One region of the Mesorhizobium sp. B2-4-17 genome, then DNA from elsewhere that is predicted to be linked to it. Evidence: riboswitches for the same ligand, from Rfam matches in the RefSeq annotation. Region 1 holds a riboswitch; the other holds the start of a gene.
What was found. A riboswitch is a leader RNA that binds a small molecule or an ion and turns the genes downstream of it on or off. The one in region 1 is predicted to bind S-adenosylmethionine.

Region 1 (14,629 bases):
AGCTTCATCGTCACGCTGGCCGGCATGCTGATCTTCCGCGGCATGTGCCAGGCGCTGCTCGGCGGTGGCTCCTCGGTCGGCCCGCTGCCGGATGGCTTCAACAAGCTGAGTTCCGGCTTCATTCCCGACCTGATCGGTCCGCTGACGCTGATTGCACCAACCGTGAACGCGGCGGGCAAGACCATCGTCGGCAGCGGCCTGACGCTGCATATGACGACGATGGTGATCGGGGTCATCGGCGTGGCGGCTTATATTTTCTTTGGCCTCAAGGCACGACGCACGCGTGAGCGGCACGGCTATCAGGCCGAACCGTTCTCGCTCTTCACCGTCAAGACGCTGGTAATCAGTGCGCTTGTCCTGTTTCTCGTCTATCAGTTCGCCACCTACAAGGGCTTTCCGGTCGTGCTGACGGTCATGGCGGCGCTGATCGCGCTGTTCGTCTTCGTCACCAAGCGCATGACGATCGGCCGCCGCATCTACGCGATGGGCGGCAATCCCAAGGCCGCACTCCTGTCGGGCATCAACACCGAGCGGCTGACCCTCTACGTGTTCATCAACATGGGCGTGCTGTCGGCGCTTGGCGGTCTGATCATCGCGGCGCGCCTTGGACAGGCGGTGCCGGCGGCGGGCCTCGGCAGCGAACTCGACGTCATCGCCGCCGTGTTCATCGGCGGCGCTTCGGCGATGGGCGGCGTCGGTCAGGTCATCGGTTCGGTGGTCGGCGGCTTCATCATGGGCGTGATGAACAACGGCATGTCGATCATGGGTGTGAATGTCGACTGGCAGCAGGTCGTCAAGGGCCTGGTGCTGCTCGGTGCCGTGGTGTTCGACGTCTACAACAAGAACAAGGGCTGAGGGCACCAGGAAGGCATACGGGTCACACCGCGGCGCTGCCGGCAACCGACTGGCACGAAGAAGTTCCCTCAAGGGACAGGCCCGCGAGCGCAATCCGAACGGAGAATTTCACCCGTGGCATGGACAACGTTCCAGCCGCGCTTGGGAAGGTTTGCCCAGCTGGGAGCCATGCCAAGGCACATGAGAGAGGACTGATCATGCTGATCTCGCAAATTCTCGACGACGCCGAGACCATCCGTGTCGTTGCCCGCAGCGGCGGCAAGACCCGGATCATCAACGGCGCCCGCAGCGTCTATTCGCTGGCGATGGAGGCTGCCCGCACCGGCATCGGCCTCGCCACCCTGATCGAGCGCAAGGGGCTCGGCGAGACGGTCGATCTCGACGCCGCCTACAAGAAGGGGCGGCTGTTGTCGCCGATCAATCACCCCGATCCGGCGCACCTGCATCTGACCGGCACCGGCTTGACGCATCTCGGTTCGGCGGCGACGCGCGATTCCATGCACAGGAAGCTCAGCACCGACGGCGAGGAACAGCTCACCGATTCCATGAAGATGTTCCGCATGGGCCTGGAAGGCGGCAAACCGGCGAAGGGCCAGGTCGGCGTGCAGCCGGAATGGTTCTACAAGGGCAACGGCACGATGGCGGTGGCGCCGGGTGCCGCGCTCCTGTCACCGGCGTTCGCCAGGGACGCCGGCGAAGAACCCGAGATCGCCGGCATCTATGTCATCGGCGACGACGGCGCGCCGTTCCGCGTCGGCTTCACGCTGTCGAACGAGTTTTCCGACCATGTGACCGAGCGCGTGAACTATCTCTTCCTAGCCCATTCCAAGCTGCGCAACGCCTCGTTCGGGCCGGAGATCCTGATCGGCGAGCTGCCTTCCGACATCCGCGGCACATCGCGCATCGTGCGCGACGGCAAGACGCTGTGGGAAAAGCCGTTCCTGTCGGGCGAAGCCAACATGTCGCACACCATCGCCAATCTCGAACACCATCATTTCAAATATTCGGCGTTCCGCCAGCCGGGCGATGTGCATGTGCATATGTTCGGCACGGCGACATTGTCCTTCGCCGATGGCATCAGGACCGAGGCCGGCGACGTGTTCGAGATCGAGGCCGGGGATTTCGGACTGCCGCTGCGCAATCCGCTGGAGATCGAGCAGCCGGTGAGTGTGGTCGTGAAGGCGCTTTGAGATAGCTGAGAAAAAATGCGCGTGACACGGCGTGGCAATCTGTTGGCGGGCGTGGCTCTGTTCCTCGCCTGCTCTTCCGTTGCCACTTACAGCGCTGGTCAATGCAGCGCACAATCCTACCGCGAAGCTCGCTCAGCAATGACGAACCGGCTTCTGGCGACGGGTTACTCGAAGACACAAACCAGCTTTCTGATGCGCAACGCGGATCGCATGACCTCCGCGCTTCGCGCTGACAAGCTGAATGACAATGCCGGGCCCTGCGGTATCGACTCCGCCAGAGCCCATGTCCTCGGATGCCTCGACAAGCAGTTGTTCCCTCTGGATTCAGGGGCGAGCTCTCCGCTCGATGAGGAGAAGCAGACCGAGGGATTTTGGGGTCGAAAGCGCTTGTCCGTACGCGAACTGCTGTTTATCGGCCACTTTCATTCCTGTCTTGGCGCCGCGACGGAGTATTTGTTTCGCAGCTGACGGGATTGGGGTCGATCCCTACTGAATCTCGCCTGGATCAGCGCGCGGCGCGGAAATGCTTTGAGAGCTTGAGGCCCTGCGCCTGGTAGTTGGAGCCGAGATCGGTGCCGTAGAGCGCCTGCGGCCGCTTCAGCATGTGCTCGTAGACCAGCCGGCCGACGATCTGGCCGTGGTCGAGGATGAACGGCACTTCGTGGCTGCGCACTTCGAGCACCGCCCGGCTGCCGGTGCCGCCGGCCGCCGAATGGCCGAAACCCGGATCGAAGAAGCCGGCATAGTGGACGCGGAACTCGCCGACCAGCGGGTCGAACGGCGTCATCTCGGCGGCGTAGAGCGGCGGCACATGTACCGCTTCCTGGCTGACGAGGATGTAGAACTCATCGGGATCGAGCACCAGTTCGCCGGCGCCGCTCTTGTGGATCGGCTCCCAGAAATCGAGGACATCCTGCGCCGCGCGCTTGTCGACATCGACGAGACCGGTGTGATGCTTGCCGCGATAGCCGATCAACCCGTCACTGTCGCCATTGAGGTCGATCGACAGCGCGATGCCCCCGCCCGAAATGTTCGGCGGTTCGGTGGCGACCAGCATCTCGGCGCGGTGCAATTCATGCAGTTCGGCTTCCGAGAGCAGCGCATTGCCCGTTCGGAAACGGATCTGCGACAGGCGCGAGCCGGTGCGCACGACGATCGGGAAGGTGCGCGGGCTGACTTCCAGATAGAGCGGACCGGTATAGCCGGCGGCGATCTTGTCGAACTCATGCCCCCGGTCGGTCATGACACGGGTGAAGATGTCCAGCCGCCCGGTCGAACTTTTCGGATTGGCCGATGCAGAAATGTCGGCTGGCAATGCCAGGCTTTCGAGCAGCGGCACGATGTAGACGCAGCCGGTTTCCAGCACCGCGCCCTCGGTCAGGTTGATCTCGTGAAGCTGCAGCCGATCGAGCTTTTCCGAAACCTTGTGGCTTGGACCGGGCAGAAAGGAAGCCCGCACCCGCCATGCCTTGTCGCCGAGCCTGAGATCAAGGCTCGCCGGCTGGATCTGGTCGACATCGAGCGCGCGTGGCGACTTCAGCGCGCCGGACTGGAACAGCGCCGAAATGTCCTGATCGGGAAGAATGCCTGTCTGCCGCAAAGTCTTGCTCCGCTCGAAGGCCGGGCGAGGTCTGGTACAACCCTCTTAATGAAGCCGGCAATTGACGCAAGCGTGGCGCGGGTCTAAAGGGTCGTTATCCCGTGGTGATTTGGCCGGTCGGCTTGCAGCCACGTTAAACAAGTCGCTAAAGGACCGTCGGGCCGCAAGGCCGTATGGACCGGTTGCGACTTTCGCGGCCGGTTTTTTTGTGTCTGGAACAAAAGCAATGAGCACCAAGAAGCGCAACTGGAAGCCTCAGACAGCCCTCGTGCATGGCGGGACCCTGCGTTCCGGCTTCGGCGAGACCTCCGAGGCGATATACCTGACCCAGGGCTATGTCTATGAGACGGCGCAGGCCGCCGAAGCCCGTTTCAAGGGCGAGGAACCGGGCTTCATCTATTCGCGCTACGCCAATCCGACCGTCGATATGTTCGAGAAGCGCATGTGTGCGCTGGAAGGTGCGGAGGATGCCCGCGCCACGGCATCCGGCATGGCTGCGGTAACGGCGGCGCTTCTGTGCAGCGTCAAGGCCGGTGACCACATCGTGGCGGCGCGCGCGCTGTTCGGGTCCTGCCGCTGGGTGGTCGAGACGCTGGCGCCGCGCTACGGCATCGAGGCGACGCTGGTCGACGGCACCGACATCGCCAACTGGGAAAAGGCGGTGAGGCCGAACACCAAGCTGTTCTTCCTGGAAAGCCCGACCAACCCGACGCTGGAAGTGGTCGACATCACGGCAGTCGCCGCACTTGCCAATTCGATCGGCGCACGGCTTGTCGTCGACAATGTCTTCGCCACGCCTTTGCAGCAGAAGCCGCTGCAGCTCGGCGCCCACATCGTCGTTTATTCGGCGACCAAGCACATCGACGGCCAGGGCCGCTGTCTGGGCGGCGTGATCCTGTCGGACAAGGAGTGGATCGACAAGAACCTGCACGACTATTTCCGCCATACCGGCCCCAGCCTGTCGCCCTTCAATGCCTGGACGCTGCTGAAGGGCCTGGAGACGCTGCCGCTGCGCGTGCGCCAACAGACGGAAAGCGCCGGCAAGATCGCCGACTTCCTCGCCGAGCAGCCGCAGATCGCCCGCGTGATCTATCCCGGCCGCGCCGACCATCCGCAGGCGGATATCGTCAAGAAGCAGATGTCGGGCGGCTCGACGCTGATCTGCCTCGACGTCAAGGGCGGCAAGCAGGCGGCTTTCGCCTTGCAGAACGCGCTCGACATCGTGCTGATCTCGAACAATCTCGGCGATGCCAAGAGCCTGATCACGCATCCGGCGACGACCACCCACAAGAACCTGACGGACGAGGCCCGCGCCGAACTCGGCATCGGGCCAGGTACGCTCAGGCTGTCGGTCGGCCTTGAGGATACCGACGACCTTCTGGAAGACATCGCGCAGGCGTTGCAGACGGCCAAGTAAGGCCTGCCTACGCGGCTTCAGGCGCTCGACGGCGTCTCCTCCAGTTCGGTCGCCTTGGTGCCGATGGTCATCGCATTGCCGCGCCAGTCGACGGCGCCGCCGAGCCAGCCACGTGCCCACATCGCCGGCAGGATGAGGTCGCGCACCATGATCGCCGCGACGATGCGCGATGACAGGTACCAGCCCTTGGACCAGGCCAGGGCACATTCCGGAAGGTAGAAGGCCGCCAAAACGGCGATGGCCGTGAGCGGCAGGCTGAAGCCGGCGCTTGCCGCCGCGGCCAGCGCAAGCAGCAGCGGCACCACGGCACCAGTCAGGATTTCAGGCGCGAAGAACAGCGGGAAGGTGACGCGGCGCAGGCGAGCCCAGCGGGCCTGGCGCGACCAGATCTCGCCAAGCGTGCGCCGGCCGAGCGGCTGCTCGAAAGGCGCGGCAACGAGATTGACGCGCAGGCCAAGCCCGTTCACCAGCTTGGTCGCGGCGGCGTCCTCGGCGATCTCGGCGGCCAGCGCGCGAATGCCGCCATTGGCATCCAGCATGGGCTTGTTCCACAGCATGCTCTTGCCCTGGGCAAAGCCTAGCCCAAGCGCCTCGCCGGCATATTGCCAGCGCGCCTGCAGCGTGTTGAGAAAGGCGCATTCGACCTCAGCCCAGAAGCCATCGGGCCGCGAACCGATCGGCGTCGAGCAGACAAGGCCGGTATCCGGCCGCCATGCCGCCATCAAATGCTGAATGTAGTCCCTCGGCATCAGCACGTTGGAATCGGCAAGAATGACCCAGTTGTGGCGCGCCGCTTCCCAGCCCTTGACACAATTGTTGAGCTTGGGATTGGCGCTGATACGGTCATCGCCGATCAACAGGCGGGCTGGCACTTTGGGAAAGCGCCCCATGGTGGCACGGATCAGCGTGACCACCGGATCGTCCGCATGGGCGACGCAGAAGATCAGTTCATAGCGCGGCCAGTCAAGCGAGAAGGCGCGCTCCAGTGTCTCGTGCGTGAACGGCTCGACGCCACGCGATGGTACGACAATCGACACCGGCAGCGATTTGCCGGCTGGCGGTGCGATCGTAGTGCGCCGTTTCAGCTGTGAGGTGGCAAGCGCAATGCTGGCGGCGTTTGAAAGGATGAGTGCGGTCGAGAGCGAGGCGGCTATGAGAGTGAGTTCCATCGAGATCTGGTCACTCCAGAAAAGACGGCGCGCGTGACGGCCGTTTCAACAGGTCGGCAGAGCGCCGAGTCGCCCACACCACCATTGTCATGTGTCACTTAAATGACATTCTTTGCCGCCACCTGCCTTTCAGGGTCACGCGCGACAAGACGCGCACGTTGACCTGCTCGCTGGGAGCGCCGAAAGGTACCGGATTGTTTTGGAGCCGCTCATGTACCGCGCCGTCACGCGCAACATTGAAGTGCAGGTCAGGCCGTTCTATCTCGAGGATCGTTCGGACCCTTCGGAGAACCGCTACGTCTGGGGCTATCAGATAACGATCGACAACCAGTCGGACGAGTTCGTGCAGCTTCTGTCGCGCTATTGGCACATCACCGACGGAGCGGGCCGGGTCGAGGAGGTGCGCGGGCCGGGCGTTGTCGGGGACCAGCCCGAACTCAACCCCGGCGACAGCTATCAATACACGTCCGGCTGCCCGCTCTCGACGCCGTCAGGGATCATGGTCGGGCACTACACGATGCGCAACAAACGCGGCGAGACGTTCGACATCGCCATCCCCGCCTTCTCGCTCGACCTGCCGGGGACAAAGCGGACCGTGAATTAGACCTCGGCGATTGGCGAGGTCCGCTGCGATGGCGTCACTATTCGGGGAGAAATGCCCATCAGGGCAACGAGGGCGGCAGCTCGTGGGAACATACAAGCGCTGGGTGGATCCGCGCGATCACTGCCGAAGGTTGCGCTGCCCCTCATCCGCCTGCCGGCACCTTCTCCCCGTGAAAGGGGAGAAGACCGGTATTTCACTTCGCCGCCGCGAATTCCGCCGGGTCGAAGTCATATTGCTTCGAGCAGAATTCGCAGGCGACATGGATGCCGCCGTCCTCGGTGCTGTCCCTGATCTCCTGCGCGGAGAAGCCTTCGAGGATGCCGCGGATCTTGTCCCTGGAGCATGAGCACTGGTCGGCGACGGGGACGCCGCCGAAGACGCGCACGCCGTGCTCGTGGAACAGCCTGTAAAGCAGCCGCTCGGCGCCGATCGTGGGATCGATCAGTTCCGTCGGTTCGATGGTGCCGAGCAGCGCCAGCAATTCCTGCCAGGAATTGTCCGTGGGATCATGGATCTCCTCGCGCGGATCGCCATCGCCGCCATGCAGGTCCGGGACGCGCATGCGCTCGGACGCCTGCGGCAGGAACTGCGCCAGGATGCCGCCGGCACGCCACTGCTCGCGCGCGCCGCCGACGCCGGGCGTCAGCAGCTTGGCCACGGAGAGTCTGATGTCGGTCGGAATCTGTTCCGACTGACGGAAATAGGTGCGTGCCGCGTCTTCCAGTGTTTCGCCGTCGAGCTGGACGATGCCCTGATAGCGTTGCGTATGGGCGCCCTGGTCGATGGTCAGCGCCAGCACACCGCTGCCAAGCAGCGTCTGCTGGGACGTCTCGCCGGCCGCGACCAGTGCCTCGAGCCGATCCGCATCGAAGCGCGCGTAGGCGCGCAGCGCCGAGGGCGTGGAAAAATCCGCCACCAGCATGTCGACCGGCCCGTCGGTGCGGGTCTGCAGGATGAACTTGCCCTCGAATTTGAGCGAGGTGCCGAGCAGCACCGTGAGCACACAGGCTTCCGCAAGCAGGCGGGCAACCGGCTCGGGATAGTCATGGCGGCCGAGGATGGCGTCGAGCATCGGCCCGAGTTGCACGGTGCGGCCGCGTACGTCGAGCGGACCGACCTCGAAAGGCACGACATGGTCGTCGCCAGCGTAGCCGAACTCGCCGAGTTTGGGGTGATGTTCAGTCACTTGATGGGTTTCCAACATGACAAAGCTCCAGGGCGCGGCCATGCGGCCCCGGTGGGCACATGCGTCCAAACGCGCTTGATTTGCGTGATGCGGCGCAGATAGGGATCGCGCCTCCGCGGATCAAGCGCCCAGACCAGCGCCATGACACTTCAAACGTCCAGACACTTCGAGCACCAAGACACTTCAAGCACCAAGACACCAGGCGAGCACGGCCTTCTGGGCATGGAGTCGGTTCTCGGCCTCGTCGAAGACCACCGAATGCGGCCCGTCCATGACCTCGTCGGTCACCTCCTCGCCGCGATGCGCCGGCAGGCAATGCATGAACAGGGCGTCCGGCTTTGCCTTGGCCATCAGCGCCGCATTGACCTGATAGGGCAGGAAGACGTTGTGGCCGCGTGCACGATGCTCCTGGCCCATCGACACCCAGCTGTCGGTGACCACACAATCCGCCTGGTCGACGGCTTCTTCGGCCGAGCGGGCGAAGCTGATCCTGCCGCCATTGGCCTTTGACCAGTCGACATATCTTTCGAACGGATCGCTGCCCTCGGGCACTGCGACATTCAGGTTGAAGCGGAAACGCGCCGACGCTTCGAGCAGCGAATGCAGCACATTGTTGCCGTCGCCGGTCCAGGCGATGGTCTTGCCGGCAACCGGACCGCGATGCTCCTCGAAGGTCATGATATCGGCCATCAGCTGGCAAGGATGGGTGTCGTCGGTCAGGCCGTTGATCACCGGAACAGTGGCATTCTCGGTCAACTCCAGCAGCCGCTCATGCGAGGTGGTGCGGATCATGATGGCATCCACATAGCGCGACAGCACCTTGGCGGTGTCGGCGATGGTCTCGGAACGGCCGAGCTGCATCTCGGTGCCGGTCAGCATGATCGTCTCGCCGCCAAGCTGGCGCATGCCGACATCGAAGGAGACGCGCGTGCGCGTCGACGGCTTGTCGAAGATCATGGCCAGCACCTTGCCTTCGAGCGGCTTCGACCGATCGCCCGCCTTGAGGCGCGCCTTGCGCGCCACCGCGTCCGTCAGCATGAAGCGCAGGTCGCCTTCGGAAACGGCGGAAAGGTCGGTGAAGTGGCGCACTGACATCAGCAATGGTTCCGGGATTACTTCGCGGCGGCCACGGCAATGGCATCCGCCAGGCCTTTGGCACCAGCGCGGATGCGGTTGAGCGCGTCGTGGATCTCGGCGTCTGTGACGGTAAGCGGCGGCAGCAGGCGGATGACGTTGTCGCCGGCCGGAACCGCCAGCAAATGCTGGTCGCGCAGCGCCATGTTGACCTTGGTGTTGGGCATGGCGCATTTGAGGCCGAGCATCAGGCCGGTGCCTCTAATGCCTTCGATGACTTCGGGAAACTCGTCGGCGACCGCGGCAAGTCCCTGCTTCATCAGCAGCGCCTTGCGCTGGACGTCCTCGAGGAAGCCGTCTTCCAGCACGACGTCGAGCACGGCGTTGCCGACCGCCATGGCCAGCGGGTTGCCACCGAAGGTCGTGCCGTGCACGCCAGCGGTCATGCCGACAACCGCCTCGTCGGTGGCAAGGCAGGCACCCATCGGGAAGCCGCCGCCAATGCCCTTGGCGATCGCCATGATGTCGGGGGTGACGCCTGACCATTCATGCGCGAACAGTTTGCCGGTGCGGCCAATGCCGCACTGAACCTCATCATAGATCAACAGCAGCCCGTGCTGGTCGCAAAGCTGACGCAGCCGCTTCAGCGATTGCACCGGCACCGGACGGATGCCGCCCTCGCCCTGCACCGGCTCGATCAGGATCGCGGCGGTCTCAGGCGTAATCGCCTTTTCGGCGGCATCGATGTCGTCGAAGCCGACTTGGTCGAAGCCTTCGACCTTGGGTCCGAACCCTTCGAGATATTTGTATTGGCCGCCTGCCGCGATGGTCGCCAGCGTGCGGCCATGGAAGGCGCCTTCGAAGGTGATGATGCGGAAGCGCTCGGGATGGCCCTTGACGAAGTGGTAGCGCCGCGCCGTCTTGATGGCGCATTCCAATGCCTCGGCGCCGGAGTTGGTGAAGAACACCTTGTCGGCGAAAGTGGCGTCAACCAGGCGTTCGCCGAGCCGGCTCTGTTCCGGTATCTCGTAGAGATTGGAGACGTGCCAGAGTTTTGCCGCCTGCTCGGTGAGGGCGGCGACCAGATGCGGGTGGCCGTGGCCCAGCGAATTGACCGCGATGCCGCCGGCGAAATCGAGATATCGCTCGCCCTTGTCCGTAACCAACCAGGTGCCTTCCCCGTGGTCGAAAGCCAGGGGTGCGCGAGCAAAGGTCTCGAAAAGCGCCGAACCGCTCATTATATGCGTCTCCGGTACCGGAAAATCAAAAAAGCCGCCAAAGCGGCGGCCTTTGCGGCTTATCGGGTTTTTCGGCCATGAAGTCAACGAAAACGTCGCGTAGTGGCACGCGGCAAGCCCCCTGACGAGATGCCGGCTCATAAGCGACCGGCAAGTTGGGGAAAACCGAAAAAACCGATTCGTGTTGCACTTGGGACTCTTGTCACCGAGTCAGCGCATAAGGTAATTGTAGTCGAGAAATAACTAGATTTCGTGCGGCGGACCTAATCACCAGATATATGTGGTGTCTGTCCCAGCAGTGGTGCTGGGTCGGGAATGGATTCTGATTGCCGCACGCTTAGCAGGAGCGCGGTCTCATGAACTGGACTGACGAGCGGGTCGAACTTCTCAGAAAATTGTGGTCGGAGGGTCTGAGCGCAAGCCAGATTGCTGCGCAGCTTGGAGGGGTCAGCCGCAATGCGGTCATCGGCAAGGTGCATCGGCTGAAGCTGTCGGGCCGCGGCCGCGCAACGGCGACGCCGGCACGCCAGAAGAAGGCGACGCAAGGCTCGACCATCCAGAAATCAGTGGCGCGCGCCGCGACCGCGGCTCGCCATGTCACGACATCGATCGGCGCGACTGCCCTTCAGACGCAATTCGACGCCGAACCGGTGGCGCGGCACTATATCCGCCCGGTCGAGAATGTCGTGATACCGATCTCACGGCATCTGCAACTCGTCGAGCTGACCGAGCGCACCTGCAAATGGCCGAATGGCGATCCGCTCTCGGAGGATTTCAACTTCTGCGGCAACGAGGCCGCCGAAACCGGTCCCTACTGCAAATACCACGCCCGCGTTGCGTTCCAGCCGGCGGCGGAGCGGCGGCGCAGTCGGTAAATTAGGGGAATAGGGCAGTAAGGCAGTAGGGCAATATGTTTTTGAACTGCGCTCGTGAGGCTTTGTCTTAGCCTACTGCCCTACTGCCCTACTGCCCTACTGCCCTACTGCCCTACTGCCCTACTGCCCTACTGCCCTACTGCCCTACTGTCACAGCCATCCATTCTTGCGAAACCGCCAGTAGAGAACCGCGCAGATCAGCGCGATGACGGTGAGCACGATGGGATAGCCATATTCCATCTTCAGTTCCGGCATGTCGGTGAAGTTCATACCGTAGATGCCGGCGAATGCGGTCGGCACGGCCAGGATGGCCGCCCATGAGGCGAGTTTCTTGGAGATCGCCGTTTCCTGGCTCTGACCCACCAGAAGACTGGCCTCGAAGGCGAACGCCAACACCTCGCGCAAACTGTCGATCTTTTCCTGGACGGTGCGGATGTGGTCGGTCACGTCGCGGAACAGCGGGTGCATGGCGGAATGGATCTGCGGCAGATCGGAGCTGGTCAGCCGACGGCAGACCTCGACCAGCGGCAGCGCGGCATTGCGCAGGCGCAGGAGATCGCGGCGCAGCATGTAGAGCCGTTCGATGTCAGGGCCTGTCATCGGCTTCAAAAGGACCTTGTCCTCGATCGCCTCGACCTCGTCCTCGATCTGCTCGAGTACGGGCATGTAATTGTCGACGATGAAATCGAGTATGGCGTAGAGGACGAAATCCTCACCCTTGGCAAGCGAGTGCGGGCAGCTTTCCCAATGCTGACGCACGGCGGCATAGGACGTCGACGGGCCATGCCTGACGCTGACAATGTAGCCTGAGCCGACAAAGAGATGCGTTTCGCCGAAGGTAACCCGTCCGTCGATCAACTGCGCCGTGCGGGCGACGATGAACAGCGCGTCGCCATATTGCTCAAGCTTCGGCCGCTGGTGTGGATGCTCGGCATCTTCGATCGCCAGCTCATGCAGATGGAATTGCGCCTTGACGCGCAGCAGGAGGTCGCGATCGGGTTCGAGCAGCCCGATCCAGACGACGTGTCCGGATTTCCTGGCCCATTCGCCAGCTTCCTCGATCGGGATGTCCGCGATACGGCGCCCAGCGGTATAGACACTGCAGGCGATGATGCCCGACGTCGGCGGCGCGGGCTTGAACGCCCGGACATATTCCATCACAGCCTCCCGAAAGCGTTGCCTCCATTGGGAACCAACAGGCTTACCTCGGGATAGTTTAGCGCAATATGATCAAGCGTTCGAGAGGAAGAGCGGTCACTTCACCGGCTGCGTTGCGGAAAGGCTGATCTTGTCCGTCTTGTCGCCCTTGGGCCGTTCGGCCGGCATCTGATCGCCGGTCACGATGTAGTAGATGGTCTCGGCGATGTTGGTGGCGTGGTCGCCAATGCGCTCGATGTTCTTGGCGCAGAACAGGAGATGCGTGCAGGGCGTGATGTTGCGCGGATCTTCCATCATGTAGGTGAGCAATTCACGAAACAGCGACGTGTACATGGCGTCGATCTGGTCGTCACGGTCGCGCACGAAGCCGATCTTGTCGACCGAGCGCGAGGCATAGACGTCGAGAACTTCCTTGAGCTGGGTCAGCGCCAGGTTGGCCAGGGCCTCCAGGCCACGGAACAGGCTGTTCGGCTGGCGGCCATCGGTGACGGCAACGACCCGCTTGGCGACGTTCTTGCCGAGGTCGCCGACCCGCTCGAGATCGGCGGAAATGCGGATGGCGCCGACGATCTCGCGCAGGTCCGTCGCCATAGGCTGGCGCTTGGCGATGATGACGATCGCCTTGTCGTCGATCTCGCGTTGCCCTTCGTCCAATACAACGTCGTCGCGGATCACCTTCTGGGCCAATCCCGGATCGGCATTGACCAGAGCGGCGACCGCCTGCTCGACCATGCGCTCGGCATGGCCGCCCATCGCCGCGATACGCTTCGACAGATATTTCAGCTCCTCGTCATAGGCGCTCATTATGTGCACGGACTGCATGGACGAAATGCCTTCCCACGGGTGTCTTGATTTTGAGTCGTTTCCTCGAATCCCCGCTGATACGCTAACGGGATGACAGAAAAAAGAAATGCTCTTGTGGAAAACTAGGGCGATTTAGGCCGTCGGCAAATGGACCGAGAAAGCAGCGCCTTTGCCGACTTCGGACTTGATCGTCAGCCTGGCGTTATGACGCGTCAGGATGTGCTTGACGATGGACAGGCCGAGGCCCGTGCCTTTCTGGGTCCGGCTCGTCTCGACATCGATGCGATAGAAACGCTCGGTGATGCGCGGAATGTGCTCCTCGGGAATGCCGGGGCCAAAATCCCTGATGGTCACGTCGATGCCGGGCTCGGCACCGTCATCGCCGTGCGCGATCGACACCACCACGCGGCCGCCCGACTGGCCATATTTACAGGCGTTTTCCAGAAGGTTTTCAAAGACCTGGAACAACTCGTCGCGATCACCCGGCACATTGAGCGGGCCCGCGGCGAAATCACGCTCGATGGCGACGCTGGTTTCCCCGGCAAGCGGACCAAGCGAATCGATGACGCTGTCGACGGTCTGGCGCAGGTCGACTTCGGTCCCCGGCTTCAGATAGGGCTTCATCTCCAGCCGCGACAGCGACAGAAGGTCGTCGATCAGGCGCGCCATGCGCCCGGTCTGGTTCTGCATGATCTGCAGGAATTGCTCGCGCGCCGCCGAATCGTTGCGGGCGGGTCCGCGCAGCGTTTCGATGAAGCCGGCGATCGAGGCGAGCGGGGTGCGCAATTCGTGGCTGGCATTGGCGATGAAGTCGGCGCGCATGCGATCGATGCGTCGCGCCTCGCTCTGATCCTTGAACACCAGCACATAGAGGTCGGTGCCATGCCCGACCGAGGACGCGCTGACCCGGTAAGCCCGCTCGACCGGCAGCTTCTCGGTATAGTCGACGACATCCGAGGCGATCGTGCCCGACAGCACGCTATCGAGCAGGGCCTGCATTTCCGGCGCCCGGAATTTCAGCGGCAGCGACAGGCCCGGCGCGATGCCGCCAAACGCGGCAAAGGCAGCGGCATTGGCGTGGACGATGGTGGCGGCACGGTCGAAGATGATCAGCGGGTCGGCGACGGCCGCCGCCAGATATTCGCCTGACAGGCGCTGCAGGCCGATCGCCTCGATTGCAGCGGCATTGTCGTCGGACTGGCGCATGCCTGCGGCCGGCAGGATCGCGGCCGCGAGCAACAGCAGCAGCGCCGGCACCAGCACGTAGGCGGAAAGACCGGCGAAGGCAAAGGCGATCAGAACCGCGACGACACCGGCCGCAAACAGCCAGCGGCCGTTCCACAGCCGGATCGCCATGGTTCGCATCACACCTTTCTGCTCCGCGTCCAGCTCAGTCATTCGCTCGCACGCCTGCGCCCCATGCCTTCCCACCGGGCGGTGGCGGAAACTTCCGCCGGAC
Region 2 (14,629 bases), on a different contig from region 1:
GTCGATCCGCCCCTGGCGCGGCGCCTGCTGCGGCTGTTCATCGAGCTCAACCGGCTCGGCACCGCCGTGGTCATCGCCACCCACGATCTTGGCCTGATGGAACAGGTCGACGCACGCCGCATGATCCTGGCTGGCGGAAGGCTGGATGTCTATGACTGAGCTGTCCGCAGAACACCTGGAAGACCGTGACGCCGAGTTGGCCGAGGCAAGGCCGCGCGCCCAGCGCCGGATGGCGCCGATCGTGCCGGCGCAAAACATCGCCGGCCGTGCGCTGGTCCTGGTCATCGCCATCATGACCTTCCTGTCCTGCCTCACCTTCGGCGCGGTGACGCTGGTGCGCGACACCGCCTCGGTCTGGGAGAACCAGATCTCGCGCGAGGCGACGATCCAGATCAAACCGGTCGATGGTCTCGACATGGAAGCAGCGCTTGCCCAGGCTTCGCGGATCGCCGGCGAATTCCCCGGCGTGCAGTCGACAAAGATCATCGACCGTGAAGCCACGGCAAGGCTTCTCGAACCGTGGCTGGGTTCGGGCCTCAACATCGACGACCTGCCGGTGCCGCGCCTGATCATCGTCACCATTGACGAGAACAGTCCACCCGACTTCGCCGCCATGCGCGCCGCGATCGCCCCGAAGCTGCCGAGCGCATCACTCGACGATCACCGCACCTGGGTCGACCGGCTGGTGGCTATGGCCCGCACCACGGTGACCATCGGCATCGCCGTGCTGGTCTTGATGCTGTCGGCGACCGTGCTGACCGTGGTGTTCGCAACCCGCGGCGCCATGGCCGGCAATGGTCACATCATCGAGGTGCTGCATTTCGTCGGTGCCGAGGCGCGGTTCATCGCGCGCGAATTCCGCCGGCATTTCCTGGTCACCGGCATGAGGGGCGCGGCCGCCGGCGGCGCGGCGGCGGTGCTGGTCTTCGTCGTCTTTTCCTGGTGGTCGTCGCGCAACATGGCGACGCCCCAAGCCGATCAGGCAACCGCCCTGTTCGGCAATTTCGCCATCGGCTCGGCAGGCTATCTCGGGGTGCTCATGATGGTGCTGGTGATCGGCGCGCTGACGGCGGCGACCTCGCATGCCACGGTCGTAGCCTATCTCAGTGACATCGACGTTCGCCAACCCGATGCATGAAAAAAGGGGACGCGCTTTTGGGTCGACGGCCGGGATGAACGCAGAACGATCACGGATGGAGAATTTGCGTAACGCAAAGTGCGACTTTTACCTACCAAAGGCCCCATTTCGGGATTAACCATATGGCTATGGACGTGCGGGATTCGACCGGGACGGTTGGACAGATGCCGTTGGTGGCTCGTTCGCGCGCCCACGGCAGGGTCAGCCGTTTACGGAGCGCCCTGCGTTTCTCCGCCCTCTCCCTCCTAATCCTCGCAACATTGTTTGCCGGCGGCTTCGGCTGGTTTGCCAACAAGGTCAGCCACTTGACCACGCCAGCCAACCCGGCCAAGGCCGATGCCATCATCGTGCTGACCGGCGGCCAGTCCCGCCTCGACGCCGCGATGGACCTGCTGGCGTCCGGCAAGGGCGAGCGTCTCCTGATCAGTGGCGTGCACCCGTCCGCCAGCCGTCGCCAGCTGCAGGCCGCGACCGGTGGCGACAAGAAGCTGTTTTCCTGCTGCGTCGACATCGACCGCGCCGCGCTCGACACGATCGGCAATGCCGAGGAAAGCGCCAAATGGGTCGAAAGCCATGCCTACAACACGGTGATCCTCGTCACCAACAACTACCATATGCCGCGCAGCCTCCTGGAAATGGGCCGTCTGCTGCATGGCGCCAAGCTGGAACCCTACCCGGTGGTCAATTCCAATCTCGACAATGGTGGCTGGCTGACCAAGCCGCAGGCCCTGCGCGTGCTGTTCACCGAGTACAACAAATATCTGCTGGCGCTGGCACGCGGCATCGTGCCGGTGAAGCAGACGCCCGACGGCCTCGCACTGGCCGAGACCGCGGCTGGCGGCTAAGCCCTCGGCGCTGCATCATCACGCTTCGTCTCTCCCTTTCGACGCCTTCAGGCGCATGATCTCCTGCTCGAGCTGTTGAATACGCCTGTCCCGTTCGCCGAGGGCCGCCGTCACATCCGCTGCCTCGAAACGCTGCGGAATATGTTGCGGGCAATTGGCGTCCCAGGCCGAAACCGTGAACAGGATGACCTGCTCGGGACGCGCCCTGTAATCCTGCGGCATCAGTCTCGCCGTCAGCTCCGCATCGTTTTCGACGACGCGCGCCGTGCCCCAAACCTTGATACGCTGGCGCAGCATGTAGTCGATCAGGAACAGGAAGGCGCGCGGGTTATCGGCCAGGTTGCCCTGCGTGATGAACTGCCTGTTGCCCGAAAAATCCGCGAAGCCGATCGTCTTCTCGTCCAGCACCTTGAGAAAACTGGCCGGCCCGCCGCGATGCTGGATGTAGGGCTGGCCATCGCCGTTGGCCGTCGACAGAAACACGCTGGTCTGCGCTTCGATGAAGGCGGCAAGGTCCGGCGTGATATCAGCCTGCCAGCTGCCGCGCTCCTCGACTCGGGCGTAAGACTGGCGCGAACCTTTGCGCGCCTGGATCGCCTTGACGGTCGGCGTAAAGGCGACGTCGCTGGTGAATGCATGCGCGTTCATCGAAAGCCTCCTTGCCCGGAACGGGACCTATGGCAGTTGACGCGACTCCGGACCGAAACCGTTTCACACTTTCCTGGAGTTGCTCTAAAGCCCGAGCTCCGACAGTGATGGATGGTCGTCCGGGCGGCGCCCGAGCGGCCAGTCATATTTGCGGTCGGCCTCGCTGATCGGCAGGTCGTTGATGCTGGCGATGCGCAGGCGCATCAGCCCGTGTTCGTCGAACTCCCAGTTCTCATTGCCATAGCTGCGGAACCAGGAGCCGCTGTCGTCGTGCCATTCATAGGCGAAGCGCACGGCGATGCGGTTGCCGTGGAACGCCCAGACCTCCTTGATCAGCCGGTAGTCGAGTTCACGTGTCCATTTGCGTGTCAGGAAAGCCTGGATCGCATCGCGCCCCTGCAGGAACTCGGAGCGGTTGCGCCAGCGGCTGTCGGTCGTATAGGCGAGCGCGACACGTGCCGGATCGCGCGAGTTCCACGCATCCTCCGCCATGCGCGCTTTCTGCGCTGATGTCTCGGCGGTGAAAGGGGGAAGCGGAGGACGGCTCTCGGACATCGCGGTTCCTTCATTGACAGGCCGCCATATGCGAGCCGTTTCATCAGATGTAAGGCCTTCCACCATTTAAATGCAGATGGCATATTCGCAACCCATCCTTCCATTTTCTGGGAGCATCAATGGATCGTCTCGAAGCCATGTCCCTTTTTGTCGCCGTGGTGGAGGCCGGCAGCCTTTCCGCCGCGGCGCGCCGCTTCGGCATTCCGCTGGCGACCGTCAGCCGCAAGGTTTCCGATCTGGAGCGCCATCTGAACACCCGTCTCCTGAACCGCTCGCCCCGCCGGCTGACACCGACCAATGCCGGCGAGGCCTATCTTGCCGCCTGCCGGCGCATACTCGACGATGTCGATGAGGCGGAACGCACGGCGGCGGGCGAGTACAGCGCCCCGACCGGTGAGCTTGCCATCACCGCCCCGGTCGTCTTCGGCCGCCTTCATGTGCTGCCGGTCGTCACCGGCTTTCTGGCCGCCTATCCTGACGTCAACATCCGCCTCACCCTGGTCGACCGCATAACCCAGTTGGTCGAGGACCATTTCGATCTGGCGCTTCGCATCGGACAATTACCCGACTCGAGCCTTGTTGCCCTTGGCGTCGGCGCGATCCGCCGCGTCGTCTGTGCCAGCCCGGCCTATCTGGCCGAGCACGGCACGCCCATGAGCTTGGATGACCTGAACGCGCACGGTTGCGTCACCTTCGAGGGGCTTGCCTCCGCCGCCCAATGGATCTTCGCCAGCGGCAAGAGGGAAGTCACGGTTCCGGTCCGCTCGCGGCTTCAGGTCAACACCGCCGAAGCGGCGATCGACGCCGCGATTGCCGGCGTCGGCCCGACGAAGGTGCTCTCCTATCAGGTCGATGCCGCGGTGCGGTCAGGCATGTTGCGTATCCTGCTGCGGGAATTCGAGCCGGAACCGTGGCCCGTCAGCCTAGTGCATGCGGGCCACGGCCTGCTGCCGGTCAAGCTGCGTGCCTTTCTCGACTTCGCCGCCCCGCGTCTGAAGGAGCGACTGGCCCGATTGGGATAGCGTGACCGGATCAAGGCCGCGTTTGCGGACCTTGCTTCAGCATCGGTCGGGACAGGCCTGGGCCATTTCCTTTTTCCCCGCGCTTGGTGTAACCAACGCACACTTCCTCACCGGACCTCCCCGATGCTCTATGTCAGATCGCTGGCGTTCAACTTCGTCTTCTACGTCAATCTGATCGTCCAGATGATCCTCTGGACGCCCTACTATTTCCTGTCTCCCCGTCACCGCGCCTGGTTCGTGCCGAAATTCTGGTCGCGCAGCTGCATGTGGCTCTATGACAAGATCGCCGGCACCAAAAACGACATCACCGGGCAGGAGAACCTGCCTGAGGGCTCTTTCATCTTGGCACCCAAGCACCAGTCGTTCTGGGACGCGATCGCTTTCTTTCCTTTTCTCCAGGACCCGCTCTACATCCTCAAGCGCGAGTTGACCTGGATCCCTTTCTTCGGCTGGTACATCATGAAGATGCGCATGATCCCGGTTGATCGCGGCAGCCGCTCCAAAGCCTTGAAGGCCGTGGTCGCGGCGACCAAGGAAGAGATGGCGCGCAACCCACGCCAGCTGATCATCTATCCCGAGGGCACGCGCCGGGCGCCGGGCGACGAGCCGGCCTACAAATACGGCATCGTCGAAATCTATACGCAGCTTGGCGTTCCGGTTGTACCGGTCGCCCATGTAGCCGGCCTCTATTGGCCGCGCCGCAAGTTCCTGCGCTATCCCGGCACCATCAAGGCGCGTTTCCTGCCGCCCATACCGCCCGGCCTGAGCAAGGACGAGTTCATGGCGCGGCTGATCGGCGAGACCGAAGCCGCCTGCGACCAGCTTCTTGCCGACGCATCGCGCACTCCAAACCCTCCGGCCCTGCCGCCTACGGCGATCAAGCGGCTGGGGGAACTTGGCGTCAAGGCTTAAGCGAACGCCCCGGCTGGCAATCAGCCGTAAACCGCCAACACCGTGGTCAGCACCAGCGTTGCGGCAAAGAACAGATTGATGACCCGCGACGCCGCCGGCCTGCGCAACATGCCGGCGAACGCCGCCCCGGCGACAAGCCAGAGGGCGTGGATGGCAACGATCATCAGGGTGAGAACACCAAGCTTCGTCCATGGGCCGAGCCCGGCGCCGGCCTCGCTCGAAGTAGCACCGGCGAACACGGCGGCGATCGCCACATAGGCCTTCGGGTTGGCGACCGCCAGCAGGAATCCAGCCGGCCCGGTCGGGCGCGAAGCCTCGGCAGTGCGTGCCGCGAGCGGCGGCGCCGTGGCGATTCTGAAGGCGAGATAGAGAATGTAGGCCGCCGACGCGGCAGCCAGCAACGGCGCCAGCCCCGGCATCGAAGCAAGCGCCGCCATGAACCCGGTCGCCACGACCAGCAGCACGGCGATCGTGCCAAGCACGATCCCACAGGTGTAGCGCAGCGAGTGGCGCAGGCCGAAGGCGGCGCCAGCGGCGGTGACGCTTATCGTTGCCGGTCCCGGGCTGCCCATGACGACGGTCGATGCAAGCACAAGCGCCAGAAGCTGGCGCCAAGGGGCCGGCTGCGAAAGAAGCGGTTCGAACATTTGCACCTCATCCTGCCCTGTGTGCGAAAGACGGTATGGCAAGACTTGAGGGTGGTCTTGGACGTTCGTGTGCGGCGGCGCGGGAAGCTTCAGCCGCTGGCCTTGTCGAGTTCGGCGATATCGTCGGCGGTCAGTTTCAGCGACGCAGCCTTGATCAGACTGTCCATCTGGCTCGGCTTGGTGGCGCTGGCGATCGGCGCGGTGACGCCTGGCCGCGCGATAACCCAGGCAAGCGCGATTTCCGCTTGCTTGGCCGAATGCCTGGCCGATACCGCGTCGAGTGCCGCAAGGATGCGCATGCCGCGCGGGTTGAGATAGTCCTTCACTCCGCCGCCACGGGGGCTTTGGCCAAGATCGGCCTCGCTGCGGTACTTGCCGCTCAGGAAACCCTTGGCGAGGCTGAAATAGGTGATAACGCCGATATCCTCGGCCACGCACAAATCGCGCAGCGGCCCATCGAAGGACGAGCGATCGTAGAGATTGTATTCCGGCTGCAGCACCTCATAGCGCGGCAGGCCGCGCAGGCTCGCCACATCGAGTGCCGCCCGCAACTGGCCGGCATCGAGATTGGAACAGCCGATATTGCGGACCTTGCCCTTGGCGAGCAGCTTCTCGTAGGCACCGAGGGTTTCCTCATAGGGCGTGGTCGGATCCGGCCAGTGCGACAGATAAAGGTCGATGACATCGGTCTGCAGGCGTTCCAGCGACGCCTCGACGGCCTTTTCGATGTAGGCGGCGGAGAGGTCCTTGTGGCCCTGGCCCATATCCGATCCGACCTTGGTGACCACCAAGACCTTGTCACGGTTGCCGCGGTCCTTCATCCAATTGCCGATGATGGTTTCGGACTCGCCGCCCTTGTGGCCCGGAACCCAGCGCGAATAGGCGTCCGCCGTATCGATGGCATTGAGTCCGGCCCCGACGAAGCGGTCGAGCAGGTCGAAAGAGGTTTTCTCGTCAGCGGTCCAGCCGAAGACATTGCCGCCCAGGACAAGCGGCGCGATGGAAAGGTCGGTGCGACCGAGACGGCGTTTCTGCAAGGCGGATCTCCGTGATGGTTGAAACCGGGCGGACGCTGCCCGCTGGCTGGGATTCGGAGCCTAACCTAGGTGTCGCCGCGTCGAGGTCAAAGGCCTGGCTGCTTTTTTCCGCAGAGCCAACGCTCACAAAGGCGCTATCCGGTGCGCAACATCCTCCAGCCAATGGTCACGGATGCCCAGCGCTTCCAGATGCTTCAGCGTACTGAAGACATAATCCTCGTTGTTGCCGGATTGGCCGACCGCGCCGCGCACCACGGCCGCCGCATCGGCGGCTGCCAGCGCACCGGCATATTGCTCGTGCTTGCGGTCGACGATGTAGGTAACCGCTTCGACCATATCGCCGCCGTCGAGCCGAATCTTGAGCGTGCGCTCGAGATAGACGCTGGTGACGAGTTCGCGCTCGCGCAGATAGGCAATGACCTCGTCGCGCAAATCGCCGGGCACACGGTATGCAAGGCCGACGCAGGAACCGCCATGGTCGAGACCGAGCACCAGTCCGGGCCGCTGGCGCGTGCCGCGATGGACGAAGGAGTAGACACAGAGCGAGCGGCGATAGCCATGCAGCTGCGCGCGCCGCGTCTCGACATGCGCGAAACCCGGTCGCCAGATCAGCGAACCGTAGCCAAACACCCAAAAATCGCCCATATCGCCGCGCCTGATCGCAAAAAGAATGGCAATGCCGCACCGGAACACGGTGTTTTTTCCGACCGTCTCCGTCTACCTATTCGTCTCTGTCTACCTGGTGTTGTCGGAATCGAAGGTCCGTCCACCCATACCCATGCGTTAACGAGAGCCAAAGCATGACGTCAAGTGACGACCGCCGACCAAAGTCCCGCCGCGGCCTGTTCTGGCTCGTGGCGCTCATCGTTGTGCTGTTCGCCATCTACAGCGCCGGCTGGTTCTATTTGGCCAACAGGGTCAGGACCGAGGCCGACAAGGCGGTCGCCACGCTCAACAAGAGCGGCATCCAGGCCGGCTGCGCCAACCTCCAGGTCAGTGGCTATCCGCTGAGCTTTGCCGTCTCTTGCGACAATCTGGCCTATGAGGACGACGCCAAGAACATCGCGGCCTCGTCTGGCTCCTTCAATGCGGCCGCGCAGATCATCCAGCCCCTGTCGCCGACCGCCGATCTGCGCGGTCCGCTCAGGACCTCTGTCCCCGGCATGGTGCCGCTGTGGATCGACTGGGACAATCTGCAGGCCAACGTCAAACTGTCATGGCCGCTGCCACGGCGCATCGCATTGCAGGCGGAGGGCCTGTCCGGTCAAACCGATCCGGCCGACGACACCGATCCGGTGGAACTGTTCAGCGCCGGCAAGGCGTCAGGCCAGCTGCAGCCGAACGGTCAGGACGTCGACTATGTCGGCAGCTTCACTGATCTCGAGATCGACCCCGACGCGATTGGCGGGCGCGTGGTGCCGGCGCTCGATGCCAGCGGCGACGCCACGCTGAAGAATGGTGTCGCGCTGATCGGAACGCAGGTGAAGAGCCTGCGCGGCCAGAGGGTCGAGATCCGCAACCTCGATCTGTCGTCAGGCACGGCGCGGGTTACCGTGTCGGGGCCGCTGTCGGTGGATGCCGAAGGCCTGGTCGACGCCGATCTGATGATCAGGATCAAGGATCCGAAAGCCGTGGCGACAATTCTTGCCGGCGCGATACCCGAACAGAAGAACGCCATCGAACAGGGCTTTGCCGCTCTCGCTCTGCTCGGCAAGGAACCGTCGATGCCGCTGAAGGTGGTCAAGGGCAAGGCAGCACTCGGCTTCATCCCGCTGGGCAAGATCAAGCCGGTGCAATAGCTTCGATGGCAAGACCCGTGAAGCTCCTGAGTGTCGGCGCTCTGACGCTGGACACGATCCTGCGTGTCGAGGCGCTGCCCGTGCATCAGGGAAAGTTCATCGCTTCGGATGGCGTCCAGATCGCCTCCGGCATGGCCACGAGCGCTGCCTGTGCCGCACAGCGCCTCGGCGCCGAGGTGTCGTTGTGGGCGAGCACCGGCGACGATCCGATCGGCGATCAGCTGATTGCGGGGATCGAGGCGGAAGGGGTCGATTGCAGCCATGTGCGCCGCGTCAAGGGCGCCCGCTCGGCGCTGGCGTCGATCCTGGTCGACGCGCATGGCGAACGCATCATCGTGCCGTTCTATGACAGCAAGGCGCAGGCCGATCCGGTGGCCTTGCCGTTCGCGGACGCCACGGCATTCGATGCCGTGCTGGTCGACGTACGCTGGCCGGGTGCGGCGGCACTTGCCCTTGCGGCGGCGCGCGCTGCCGGCCTCCCGGCAATTCTCGACGCCGATACAGCACCGCTGGCGGTGCTGGAGCAGATGCTGCCGCTGGCCTCGCATATCGTCGCCTCCGAGCCGGCGGCGCGCATCGTCTGCGGGCACGCGCTCGACCCTGAGACCGCCTGCGCCGACTTGGCCTCGCGTACCGATGCTTTTGTCGCCGTCACCGGCGGCGCGGCAGGCACCTGGTGGTTCGACCGCTCGACCCGAACTGTTCGCCATGTCGCGACGCTAAAGGTCAAAGTGGTGGACACGCTGGCAGCTGGTGACGTTTTTTACGGTGCCTTTGCGGTGGGACTGGCGGAAGCCATGCCGATAGAGAACGCCCTGCGCTTTGCCAGCGCGGCCGCCGCGCTCAAATGCCAGCGCTTCGGCGGCAGGCTGGGCGCACCGGAGCGAACCGAGACGCTGGCAATGATGGCGGCCCACTGGCCCGCCCAAGCCTGAGAACCTGCTAGGTTTTCGCCGGGTGCTCGACCGCCTGACGCCCGAAGTCGGGCGCGTCGATATCCTGGCCGGCCTCGATGATCGAGCGGCGCACGGCACGGGTACGGGTAAACAGGTCGAACAGCTTGTCGCCGTCGCCCCAGCGGATCGCCCGCTGCAGGAACGCCAGATCTTCCGAGAACCGCGCCAGCATTTCGAGGATGGCATCCTTGTTGTGAAGGCACACGTCCCGCCACATGGTCGGGTCGGAGGCGGCCAGACGCGTGAAATCGCGAAAGCCGGAGGCGGAATATTTGATCACTTCCGTCTTGGTCACCGATTCCAGATCGTCGGCAGTGCCGACGATGTTGTAGGCGATGATGTGCGGCAAATGCGAGACGATGGCCAGCGTCATGTCATGATGCTGCGGGTCCATCGTATCGATGTTGGCGCCGCAACGGCGCCAGAATTCCGACAGCCGTTCCAGCGCACCCGGATCGGTGCCCGGCAGGGGCGTGAAGATGCACCAGCGATTGTCGAACAGGTCGGCAAAACCGGCATCCGGCCCGGATTTTTCGGTACCCGCCAACGGATGGCCGGGGATGAAATGGACGCCGTCAGGGATATGCGGCTGCATCTGCGCGATGACGGAGGCCTTGGTCGAGCCGACATCGGTGAGGATCGCACCCGCCTTCAGGGCCGGTGCGATTTCCTGCGCCACCGCGCCGGATGAGCCGACCGGCACCGAGACGATGACCAGATCGGCGTCGCGGACCGCTTCCTTCGCGTCGGTGGTGTAGGAATCGCCGAGGCCCAGTTCCTCGGCCCTCTTGAGTGTGGCCACGCTGCGCGTCGAGATGGCGACATGGCGAGCCAGCCCCTCGCGGCGGATGACGCGGGCCAGCGACGAGCCGATCAGGCCGATGCCGACCAGCGCGATCTTCTCAAACATCGGTGATGTCATGGTGCTCTAGCTTTTCAGAAATGTCGTGAGCGCGGCGACGACGCCGCGATTGGCCTCTTCGGTGCCGACAGTCATGCGCAGCGCGTTGGGGAAGCCGTAGCCGGAAACGCGCCGCAATATATAGCCGCGCGCGGTCAGGTAATCGTCCGCCGCCGCCGCAGAATGCTTCTGGTCGTCCGGGAAATGAATGAGGAGGAAATTGCCGACGCTGGGCGTCACCCGCAGCCCAAGCGCGGTCATCTCTTCGGTCAACCAGGCGAGCCAGGTCTCGTTGTGCGCAACGCTGCGCTCGATATGGGCGCGGTCGCGGATCGCGGCGATGCCGGCCTCGATCGCGGTGGTGTTGACATTGAAGGGACCGCGCACGAGATTGATGGCGTCGACGATGTGCATGGGGCCATACATCCAGCCGATCCGTGCTCCACCCAGGCCGATCTTGGAGAAGGTGCGGGTCATCACCACGTTCTCGGCGCTGCCGACCAGCTCGATGCCGGCTTCATAATCGTTGCGGCGGACATATTCGGCATAGGCCGCGTCGAGCACCAGCAGCACATGCTTTGGCAGGCCGGCATGCAAGCGGCGCACCTCCTGGAACGGCACATAGGTACCGGTCGGGTTGTTGGGATTGGCGAGGAACACGATTTTGGTATGCGGCGTGACCGCGGCCAGCATCGCATCGATGTCGGCGCGCTCGTCGGTTTCCTTGACCACGACCGGCGTGGCGCCGGCCGATTGGATGTAGATCTTGTAGACCATGAACGCGTGTTCGGTGAAAATGGCCTCGTCGCCTGGCGCCAGATAGGTCTGCGCCAGCAGGCCGAGGATCTCGTCGGAGCCGTTGGAACAGATGATGTTCTGGGGGTTGAGCCCATGCACCTCGGCGATCGCCTCGCGCAGCCGCCTCGCGGTGCCGTCCGGATAAATATCGAGCCTGGCGGCCACCTCGCGCGCGGCCTCGATCGCCTTCGGCGACGGACCGAGCGGGTTCTCGTTCGACGACAGCTTGTGGACCTTGGCGACACCGGCGGGTGCGGTACTCTTGCCGGGCACATAGGCATCGATATCCATGATGCCCGCGCGCGGGGTTGGACGTGCCTGATCCGGTGTCTGGTTCATTTTTTGCAAAATCCGTCGAAATGCCTCCACCCGGAAGCCGCAGCGGAAATACAAGCCATGGGCCGCAATGTCGAGAGGTGGCAGTGGGGCCAGCGGCCGGCATTGACGGCAAGGCGGGCGAGTTCTAGAAGAGCAGCGAACTTCCGTGGTGATTTGGCCGGTCGGCTTGCAGCCACGTTAAACAATTCGCTAAAGGGCCGTTTGCGTGATGTAACCGGCTTGCGAAGGCAATGCCGGTTTTTTGTTGTCCGTGACCGGCCGGACGAACGTATCGGCGGCGGGCGGATCGGCAGCGATTTCCGCAAACGCACGATGCAGCAAGAGAGACGTGATGGCCGCTCAGCGCGCAGGAAAGACCAACAACGAGGCCGACCAGCCGTCGAGCCCGGTGTTGCGTTTCGGGCCCGACAAGCCGCTCAAGCTCGACGCCGGCACGCTGCTGTCGCCGTTCCAGATCGCCTATCAGACCTATGGCAAGCTGAACGATGCCCGCTCCAATGCCATCCTCGTCTGCCACGCGCTGACCGGCGACCAGCATGTCGCCAACACCAATCCGGTGACCGGCAAGCCTGGCTGGTGGGAAGTGCTGATCGGCCCCGGCAAGATCATCGACACCAACCGTTTCTTCGTCATCTGCTCCAACGTCATCGGCGGCTGCCTGGGCTCCACCGGCCCGGCTTCGACCAATCCCGCCACCGGGAAACCCTATGGGCTCGACCTGCCGGTCATCACCATTCGCGACATGGTGCGTGCGCAGCAGATGCTGATCGACCATTTCGGCATCGAGAAACTGTTCTGCGTGCTCGGCGGCTCTATGGGCGGCATGCAGGTGCTGGAATGGGCGTCGAGCTATCCCGAGCGCGTCTTTGCAGCGCTGCCGATCGCCACCGGCGCCCGCCATTCCTCGCAGAACATCGCCTTTCACGAGGTTGGCCGCCAGGCCGTCATGGCCGATCCGGAGTGGCATGGCGGCAAGTATTTCGACTATGGCAAACGCCCGGAAAAGGGGCTGGCGGTGGCGCGCATGGCCGCCCACATCACCTATCTCTCGAAAGCCGCCCTGCACCGAAAATTCGGCCGCAACCTGCAGGACCGCGAAGCGTTGACCTTCGGCTTCGATGCCGACTTCCAGATCGAAAGCTATCTGCGCCACCAGGGCATGACCTTCGTCGATCGCTTCGATGCCAATTCCTATCTCTACATGACCCGGTCGATGGATTATTTCGATATCGCCGCCGATCATGGCGGTAGGCTGGCGGACGCCTTCGCCGGCACCAAGACCCGCTTCTGCCTGGTGTCCTTCACGTCTGACTGGCTGTTTCCGACCGAGGAAAGCCGCTCCATCGTGCACGCGCTCAACGCCGCCGGCGCCTCGGTGTCCTTCGTCGAGATCGAGACCGATCGCGGCCATGACGCCTTCCTGCTCGACGAGCCGGAACTGTTCGCGGCCATCAACGGCTTTATCGGCTCGGCGGCGCGCGCCAGGGGGCTCAATCCATGACTGTCAACGGTACGCAGCGCGTTGACCTCGAGGTCGTCGCAAATCTCATTCCCCCGCAATCGCGGGTGCTCGATGTTGGCTCCGGCGACGGCTCGCTGCTCGAACTCCTGCAGGACACCAAACAGATAGACGGCCGCGGGCTGGAACTGTCGCAGCGTGGTGTCAACGAATGCGTGGCGCGAGGCCTCTCCGTCATCCAGGGCGATGCCGACAAGGATCTCGAATTCTACCCGGACAAGGGTTTTGATTTCGTTGTCCTGTCGCAGACGTTGCAGGCCACCCGTAACCCGAAGCTGGTGCTCGACGAACTGCTCAGGATCGGCAACCGGGCGATCGTCTCCTTCCCTAATTTCGGCCACTGGCGCGTGCGCCTGTCGCTGTTCGTCAAGGGCCGCATGCCGGTGACCAAGGATCTGCCCTATTCCTGGTACGACACGCCCAACATCCATTTCTGCACCATCCGCGACTTCGTCAATCTATGCGAGGAACTCGGCGCGACGGTGGAAAAGGCAACCGCGCTCGACGCCAACGGCCAGAGGATCGGCCTGTCGATGCCCTGGTGGTTCTGGAATTTCTTCGGCCAGCAGGCAATATTTTTGCTGAAACGATAATGGTTGATATCTGGATTTCTTCGTGCTCCTAAGAGGTTGCTTGAATTCTTGATGCTGTAATGGGATCTCTTGGAACGTGCCGCTAAATTCCCTGAGCTATTGCCTGGTCCTGGAAATGGAGAACGCCAGGTCGGTCGATCTCGAAGAGGTCAGCGTCGGGCTGACTGCCTTGGCGCGCGAAATCGGCGCTGTTTCTTCGCTGGGTTTTGCTAGGCCACAGGTCGTTTTCTCCCATGGCGGAGACGATGCGGACACACTTTTGCTGAGAAGCAACATCGCATCCGCGGCATCGCAGCTGGAGCAGGTTGCCGACTTGATCTTCGCCGCATGCCCAGGCGGACGGTACTACGATCTTAAGAACAACGGCATTCCAGCAACCGACGGCGATGTCGTCATTTTTACAGACTCCGATACGGTCGTGGAATCTGGATGGCTCTCGGCCATGCTCGGTCCATTTCAAGATCCAGCGACCGTCGCCGTAAACGGTTACACCTACCTTTACTACGACGACTTCATGTCGCGAACGTTTGCGCTGATCTGGTTTTTCCCAATGGCGCAAAAGGACACGCGTTTTGCTTCGAAACGGGCGATAAACGCCAACAACGTGGCTTTTCGCCGTGACTGGATTGTCAATCACCCCTTTCCCGAAAACAATGGTTTCAAGGTTTCCTGTACGCTCCTGATGCGTGCGCTTGAGCGCGACGGCCACAAACTCGTCGGCGCCAATGCACGCGTCTATCATCACCCGCCGCGCGGCTGGCGATTCTTCCGCTGGCGCGCATTGGTGACCGGCCGCGATGCCGACCGGAAATTTAGAGAACTGGGGAGTCCCCATCGTGGCCGCCGGATCGCAAAGTCGCTCAGCCGGTGGCTGACCATGTCGTGGCGTACAACACGGCGCGTCGTACGGCATGCCCGGC

Region 2: it holds a riboswitch for S-adenosylmethionine, as region 1 does, so the genes downstream of both, FJ548_RS22425 (homoserine O-acetyltransferase) here and FJ548_RS05305 (O-succinylhomoserine sulfhydrylase) in region 1, are expected to answer to the same signal.

Annotation. Positions count from the first base shown of each region.
Region 1 is NZ_VFUX01000004.1:140,258-154,886, reverse strand. It holds gene mmsB (multiple monosaccharide ABC transporter permease) at 1-855, shown strand, start outside; gene araD1 (AraD1 family protein) at 1,053-2,045, shown strand; gene FJ548_RS05315 (hypothetical protein) at 2,061-2,513, shown strand; gene FJ548_RS05310 (2'-deoxycytidine 5'-triphosphate deaminase) at 2,551-3,645, opposite strand; SAM riboswitch at 3,737-3,814, shown strand; gene FJ548_RS05305 (O-succinylhomoserine sulfhydrylase) at 3,872-5,062, shown strand; gene FJ548_RS05300 (ceramide glucosyltransferase) at 5,080-6,231, opposite strand; gene apaG (Co2+/Mg2+ efflux protein ApaG) at 6,443-6,835, shown strand; gene FJ548_RS05290 (Hsp33 family molecular chaperone) at 7,029-8,063, opposite strand; gene argF (ornithine carbamoyltransferase) at 8,205-9,116, opposite strand; gene FJ548_RS05280 (aspartate aminotransferase family protein) at 9,134-10,333, opposite strand; gene FJ548_RS05275 (GcrA family cell cycle regulator) at 10,690-11,208, shown strand; gene FJ548_RS05270 (magnesium and cobalt transport protein CorA) at 11,359-12,366, opposite strand; gene phoU (phosphate signaling complex protein PhoU) at 12,463-13,188, opposite strand; gene FJ548_RS05260 (ATP-binding protein) at 13,303-14,568, opposite strand; gene FJ548_RS05255 (hypothetical protein) at 14,565-14,629, opposite strand, start outside.
Region 2 is NZ_VFUX01000029.1:72,786-87,414, forward strand. It holds gene ftsE (cell division ATP-binding protein FtsE) at 1-159, shown strand, start outside; gene FJ548_RS22360 (ABC transporter permease) at 152-1,138, shown strand; gene FJ548_RS22365 (YdcF family protein) at 1,261-1,983, shown strand; gene FJ548_RS22370 (pyridoxamine 5'-phosphate oxidase family protein) at 2,002-2,631, opposite strand; gene FJ548_RS22375 (DUF1348 family protein) at 2,716-3,186, opposite strand; gene FJ548_RS22380 (LysR family transcriptional regulator) at 3,306-4,208, shown strand; gene FJ548_RS22385 (1-acyl-sn-glycerol-3-phosphate acyltransferase) at 4,332-5,120, shown strand; gene FJ548_RS22390 (LysE family translocator) at 5,141-5,767, opposite strand; gene FJ548_RS22395 (aldo/keto reductase) at 5,857-6,804, opposite strand; gene FJ548_RS22400 (gamma-glutamylcyclotransferase) at 6,928-7,449, opposite strand; gene FJ548_RS22405 (DUF2125 domain-containing protein) at 7,605-8,603, shown strand; gene FJ548_RS22410 (sugar kinase) at 8,609-9,538, shown strand; gene FJ548_RS22415 (prephenate/arogenate dehydrogenase family protein) at 9,546-10,481, opposite strand; gene hisC (histidinol-phosphate transaminase) at 10,488-11,597, opposite strand; SAM riboswitch at 11,733-11,810, shown strand; gene FJ548_RS22425 (homoserine O-acetyltransferase) at 11,929-13,098, shown strand; gene metW (methionine biosynthesis protein MetW) at 13,095-13,709, shown strand; gene FJ548_RS22435 (glycosyltransferase) at 13,786-14,629, shown strand, end outside.